One region of the Alteromonas sp. MmMcT2-5 genome, then DNA from elsewhere that is predicted to be linked to it. Evidence: predicted binding sites of a transcription regulator. Region 1 holds the regulator's gene; each other region holds the start of a gene.
What was found. The regulator sigma-54, encoded in region 1, starts transcription at its own class of promoters, with help from an activator protein. The targets are predictions, from matches to a motif close to GTTGGCACGNNNNTNGNNT.
Positions count from the first base shown of each region.

Region 2: the regulator sigma-54 is predicted to act here: its motif matches at 1,468-1,486, upstream of MHN09_RS11690 (formate/nitrite transporter family protein).
Region 3: the regulator sigma-54 is predicted to act here: its motif matches at 1,175-1,193, upstream of MHN09_RS17200 (DUF2884 family protein).

Region 1 is NZ_JAKRFB010000014.1:58,686-60,956, reverse strand. It holds gene lptB (LPS export ABC transporter ATP-binding protein) at 1-218, shown strand, start outside; gene MHN09_RS08370 (RNA polymerase factor sigma-54) at 292-1,773, shown strand; gene hpf (ribosome hibernation promoting factor) at 1,804-2,091, shown strand; gene ptsN (PTS IIA-like nitrogen regulatory protein PtsN) at 2,105-2,271, shown strand, end outside.
Region 2 is NZ_JAKRFB010000024.1:28,279-30,549, reverse strand. It holds gene MHN09_RS11695 (protein phosphatase 2C domain-containing protein) at 1-233, opposite strand, end outside; gene MHN09_RS11690 (formate/nitrite transporter family protein) at 360-1,208, opposite strand; gene MHN09_RS11685 (DUF3488 and transglutaminase-like domain-containing protein) at 1,649-2,271, opposite strand, start outside.
Region 3 is NZ_JAKRFB010000051.1:3,612-5,882, reverse strand. It holds gene MHN09_RS17205 (NAD-dependent epimerase/dehydratase family protein) at 1-60, opposite strand, end outside; gene MHN09_RS17200 (DUF2884 family protein) at 227-1,057, opposite strand; gene MHN09_RS17195 (hypothetical protein) at 1,404-1,595, shown strand; gene MHN09_RS17190 (mechanosensitive ion channel domain-containing protein) at 1,671-2,271, opposite strand, start outside.

The DNA of each region.
Region 1 (2,271 bases):
CAATATCAGTTAATGATATAAAGAAGATAATACAACATCTTCGCGATAGGGGTATTGGAATCCTTATCACGGACCATAACGTACGAGAGACATTGGATGTTTGTGAAAAGGCGTACATTGTGAGTCATGGCGAGCTTATTGCGCAAGGAACGGCGGAACAGGTTTTAAGTAATCAAAAAGTAAGGGATGTATACCTAGGCGAACAATTCAGGCTATAGTTAATGTAACCGAATTGTCATTTTTCAGTTTCGCTCTGGTATATTCAATTTAGAGCATTTAAATAAGACGTAGATGAAACCATCTTTACAGCTAAAATTTAGCCAACAACTTACCATGACACCACAGCTTCAGCAGGCCATTAAACTGCTGCAGCTTTCTACACTTGATCTTCAACAAGAGATCCAAGAAGCGCTCGATTCTAATCCGCTATTAGAAGTTGAAGAAGGTAACGACGAGCCGCAACTAGAAAAGAACAATATCGACAACGATGACAGCGGCTCTGAGGCCACTGCTTCTGCATCTAGTGACACACTAGAAGCCGGCGATGCACTTGAGAAAAACGATCTTCCCGATGAGCTGCCAATCGACAGCACATGGGACGAATACTACTCTGCTTCATCTTCGCCTGCTCCGGGTCCATCCAATGACGACGAGCAAATCTTCCAAGGTGAGACTACTGAAGATATTCAAGAGCACCTTCTTTGGCAAATGCGCCTTACCCATTTCTCGGATACCGATCGCGCAATCGCTACAGCAATCATCGACTCTATTGACGAGTCAGGTTATTTAACCGTTACCCTTGATGATATTTTAGAAGCGGTTAACGATGATGATATGGAAGAGCCGATTGAAATGGACGAAATAGAATGTGTGCTAAAGCGCATTCAGATGTTCGACCCTATTGGTTCTGGCTCACGCTCTCCACAAGAATGTTTGATGGTGCAATTGCGCCAGTTTTCAGAAGACACACCGTGGCTTGCTGAAGCAAAGCAACTGATTGAAGAGTACTCTGACTTACTGAGCAGCAAAGACTATCGTACGCTTATGCGTAAAAGCCGATTGAAAGAAGATCAGCTACGCGAGGCAATGCGTTTACTGCAAACCTTGAATCCTCGCCCAGGTAGTGCTTTAGTTACTAAAGAGCCTGAGTACGTTATTCCTGATGTCTCAGTAACCAAGAAAAATGGCCGTTGGGTGGTTGAGCTGAACCCCGACAGTCTGCCTAAGTTAAGCGTAAATCAACAATACGCTGCAATGAGTCGCCGTGCCAAGAATAGTAGCGATTCACAATTCATCCGCTCACACATGCAAGAGGCTAAGTGGTTCATAAAGAGCCTTGAATCTCGTAACGAAACCTTAATGAAGGTTGCAAACTGCATTGTGCAGCAGCAAATGGGCTTTTTTGAGCACGGCCCGGAAATGATGAAACCAATGGTGCTAAATGATGTCGCAGAAATGGTAGATATGCACGAATCCACTATTTCGCGAGTGACAACGCAAAAGTACATGCATACGCCACGTGGAATCTTCGAATTGAAGTATTTTTTCTCAAGCCACGTTGCAACAGAGTCTGGTGGTGAATGTTCATCTACAGCGATTCGTGCATTGATCAAGAAATTAGTGGCCGCTGAAAAGCCTAGCAAGCCGCTAAGTGATAGCAAGATTGCTTCATTGTTGGCCGAACAAGGCATTAAAGTTGCCCGGCGAACAATAGCAAAGTACCGGGAATCGTTGTCGATCCCGCCGTCGAACCAACGCAAAAGCCTTATTTAATCGGGCTTAATAATATAAGGAAGACGAAATATGCAAATCAACCTTACTGGTCATCATGTCGAAATCACCGACTCTTTGCGTAATTATGTCGATACGAAGTTCAGCAAACTTGAACGTCACTTTGATCACATTTCTAATGTGCATGTCATCCTGAACGTTGAAAAATTAAATCAAAAAGCCGAAGCGACCGTTCATTTAAGTGGCGCTGAAGTATTCGCATCCTCAGAAAATACCGACATGTATGCGGCGATTGACAGCATGGTTGATAAACTCGACCGGCAGGTAATCAAGCATAAGGAAAAACTGAAAAAACATTAGTAGTTAATTAAGCATGGATATACAAGCCATCGTAAGTCTGGACCGCACCGAGTGTGCGGTTCAGTGTAATAGTAAAAAGCGAATTCTTGAGATCATCGCTGATATCGCTGCCAAGCAAAACGAGAACATTGATCAGGCAACGGTACTCAACAGTTTGATGGCTCGAGAGCGTATGGGTAG
Region 2 (2,271 bases), on a different contig from region 1:
TTAAACAGTTTAATAAACTGACTGGTAGCAAAGTCGCTAGCAACTTGGCTAACCGTACTGCTACTTACACCGTCGGCGATAACAAAAACGCTGCTTTGATTTGGGTTATCAGAAACATGAAAAGCGTATGCATCTTGGTTTATCGCTTTAACGCCGGCTGTAGAAAATGCACTTACACTGAGCGTGTTAGCTGGTGGGTTAATTGGGGCGTTTAACGCGGCTCGCTCATTCATGTTTAATTGTTTCTTACCTGCATATTTAATTATGAGCCCAATTAGTTATTTCCAAGGAAACGGATAACGCCATCATGACGTGTCTTGTAGGGACAAGGCATGATGGCTTTAAGATAAGCGCCTTAATTAAATAGGCAGTGTTTGCGATGCAGCGGCTTTATCAACAGGGATAGTACGTTTGGGTAGCGTCTTAACGTGGGTGGTGTACAGGGTTAGTCCAGTAAAGGCGAGGCCACCAACAAGATTTCCAAGTGCAGTTGGGATCTCGTTCCAAATGAAGTAGTCCATAACCGAGAAGTCGCCGCCCATAATAAGGCCAAATGGGAAAAGGAACATGTTTACTACTGAGTGCTCAAAACCCATAAAGAAGAACAGCATGATTGGCATCCACATGGCTAGTACTTTTCCGCTAACGTGAGTTGAAATCATTGCACCCACTACGCCTAGCGACACCATCCAGTTACACAACATGCCGCGAATAAAAATGGTGAACCAGCCTGCAACGCCGTGTTCTGCGTAGCCCAATGTACGAGCTTCGCCAATGCTGGCTACCTTAGTCGCGATGGCACCGCCATCCACGTTATACCCCATGGTAAAAATAAACGACATCATAAAGGCCACGGTTAATGCGCCGCCAAAGTTACCTAAAAATACTAATCCCCAATTTCGTAGAATTTGTTTTGGCGTGACGCCAGGTCGCTGTGCGAGCCAAGCGAGCGGGGTAAGTACAAACACGCCGGTTAATAGGTCAAACCCCATAAGGTAGAGCATACAAAAGCCCACTGGGAATAACACTGCGCCAAGAAGAAATACGCCGGTTTGAACGGCAATGGTAACGGCAAAAACAGCGGCAAGGGCCAATATTGCACCTGCCATATAAGCGCGGATTAGAGTATCTCGTGTAGACATATAAATTTTGGCTTCGCCTGCATCTACCATCTTGGTTGCAAACTCAGCGGGGAGAAGATAAGCCATGGTTTCACCTCACGTTGTCGTTATTAATAAGTTGTCATCTGTGTGTTGGCGTTTACTGTTTCAATGCGTTCCAGAAGATCAAAAAAAGGCGTCCGCAGCGCTCTCGTAAGAAAGAACTGGGGACGCCTTTGTCCAAAACTCATGCATTGTGGTAGCTAACAAATAAACCGTCGGTTATGTGTACGCCTTTGTACTCTAAAGCCCGTTGGCAACTAATACTTGTATAAGCGCCTTCGTACTTTTGTTATCCATTTGTACAAAGCTAAAAAAGTGCCAATAACCAAAATGTACCTAAATGTGTTATTTATTGCTAGTTAAAACAATGGCTTGTGTAAATTCGTGGCTGTATTGATAGACGCTTGCGCCAAGGCACTATTAATTAGCCTGCACTAAAAAGGGGGGAGTGTGAGTGTTTAAGGTGCAATCGGTTTAACCATTTCCTACTTTAATGCCTGTTTTAACATTTTTAACTGACGCTTCATGGTTGGATAAATTTTTGTCTCTTGTGTTCGGTGTGCGTATTTTTCGTGCTCAAATTGTTCACACAGAAGTGTTAGTGCCTTGGCAGCATCTTCGTTTATCAAAGGGTTAACTTCACTCATAAAGGCGGACAAGGTTTTATTCCCTCTTTCTTTTCCTGTTTTAGCTTCAACGCATTTTATTGCGTTTAGTAAAACTCTGTGTGAGGGCGACAGTGTGTTGCGATACGTTTTGGGTAAAAAATAAAGTGCTAAAATAAGCCCAATTAGACCAATGGCGGAAAGAAATACAACTCGCATTTTTTGCGGCGTTAGCGAGCCTAGTAATTCTTCAAGCATGTTGGTTTGCGCAGTATTGTCAAAGCCCAGTACCCATTTACTCCACGAGTAATCGAGCTGTTGAAACCAGCTTTGTAATGTTGCAAAAATAGCAGCGTTGCTAAGGTCGCCCAAAATACTGGCTTCACGAGACTCCCCAAGCTCTTCCAACGCAAGTTCAAGCCCGAAGGTTAAGCGTGACGGTGCCACCATACTCGTTGGGTCGTGTCGAATCCATACACCATCAATAAATGCTTCCACCCACG
Region 3 (2,271 bases), on a different contig from region 1:
TGCTTTGCCCACATAGCTGGCTAACCAGCCGTAGCCACTAATTACTACATTTTGAGTCATCAATTAAATACCCCTTTGTTTAGGGCTTAAGAGTACATTAATTGAAGGGCGGTTGTCGTTAACTGTAAAAATGAAAAACCGACTGGGTTACAGTCGGTTTTCTAAGGTGAGTGGCTAGCGTTGCAAGTCGTTTCGTTTTGCGCGTTTAGTTCGCTAAATGTTCCAACTACATTTTCATTTCGTCGTTGTGGTCATGGTGGTTGCCTTGATCAATATCTAGCAGGTTCAAGTCATCTAGCCCCGATATGGATGCCTGCATTTTGCCTTCGGCATAATCTGCTTTCTTCAGTACCTTACACAATGCATCGCCTTTTTCTTCTAGCGCAGCCGCTTGGCTTTCTAAGCGATATTCTAAATCTTCACTCCAGCGCTCCATCTTTTGCTCAAACTCAGACATATCACCGCCTTCCCACAACATTTGTGTTCCTACCGCAATAAGTATTCTACCCATAGACTCACTGATTAAAGACTCAATTTGCGCTTCGAATTCTTGCTCCCAGCTTTCGTCAAACCAACCTGGCTCATCGAATTTAGTTGAATCAACGCGAATATTCCCTGCGTCATCATAGAATGAAGTGTTTAGTTTGGTTTCAAGTGAGTCGAACAGTTCACGAAAATCGTCACCCATTTGATCGCCGCCTAACAGTTCAGTAAAGACTTCAGTTACTGCCACGTTGGCAATTTGCAGCCCTTCACTGGCGATATTCAAGGTCATAGGGATGGCGATATCAATGTTGTTGTAATATTCACTTACCCAGCGCTGTTGTTCGCTGTCAAGCGATACTGGTTCGCCGTTAATGGTCATATTGTGATGGGAGTCAATCGTCATCACTGAGCCATTGTCCATCTGTACCGTTAGATCACCTTGGTAATATTGAATATGACCATCAAGCTCCATGTCACAACTGTTGTTTTGAAAGCTGCTGTCATGCGCCAATGCGTGGCCGCTCATTAAAGTACTGGTAAGGGCAACTGAAAGTAATAGTTTCTTAGACATTGTTCATTCCTTAATTTACGTGTGACGCGTTAACGAAAGTGCTCGAAGCAAACTGCAATGCGTTGTAGTGTCACTGTCAAATAGACGCTAACGATACTCGCTGTTATACCTAAGGTAGAGCAATGGCCTTGCCAATATTTAATATCTATATCTTTCAAATGGTTAGTGATATTTGATGATTTCTTTATGCTCTGCTAAATACACTATTTAGTGAGATTACCAACTAATTAGTAGTTTTGACTAAGATCAATTAATACCAATAGCGGTACATTTAAGCCAATCCAAGCATGGTTAAATCTTATTTATTGGTGCATAATACCGCCAATATTTTTAAGGGGTTATCACAATGGCTGATTGGATTAATGCAATTATGTTTGGTGTTGCGCTAATTGCCTTTACGCTAGGGCTAAGCAGCATCGTTATGGGCTTTATGACTGCTAAAGCAGGTGCTGAAGGTATGCAGGAAAAAATCGAGTACGGTTTTTTTGGCGTTACTGGTTTAGTACTTTGCTTACTGATGGCCTACGCATTGGCTTAAGCGATAAGCATTAAAAAAACCGGCTATCTTAGCCGGTTTTTTTTCGTCTTGAACAAGTCTTTATTCATCACTGCCTTATCGATTAGGTTCGCTCTTCTCCTGAGCATCCTCAGGCGCATTGTCGCTTTCGGGACTATTTCTATAAGCGCTTTGTTCGCGATGGGCAAGCAGCGACAAATGTCCATCACGTTGATAAGCGCGTAAATCGAACAAATCCAGCATAGCCATAACGTGGTCGAAAATATCCGCCTGTACTTTTTCGTACCTCACCCATTCCTTTTGTGCACTGAAGCAGTAAATTTCTAAAGGTAAACCAAGCTCATTAGGCGGTAGCTGCCTAACCATTAGGGTCAGTTCTTGGTTTATATCCGGGTGCTTGCGCAAGTATGCCTCTAAATAAGCTCTAAAAGTGCCGATGTTGGTAAGGCGACGGCTGTTTAGCAGATCCGACTCATCAATGGAGTAATCTCGGTGATAAGCGCGGAGCTCATTTTTCTTCTTATCGATATATTCGTTGATATAGCGAATTTTCGAAAAGCGCTCTAGCATATCGTTGTCACAGAGCTTAATAGAGTGCACATCAATATAAATGGCGCGCTTAATTCTGCGTCCGCCAGACTCTTGCATACCGCGCCAGTTCTTAACTGCTTCTGTAGTAAGGCTGTAAGTCGGCAGC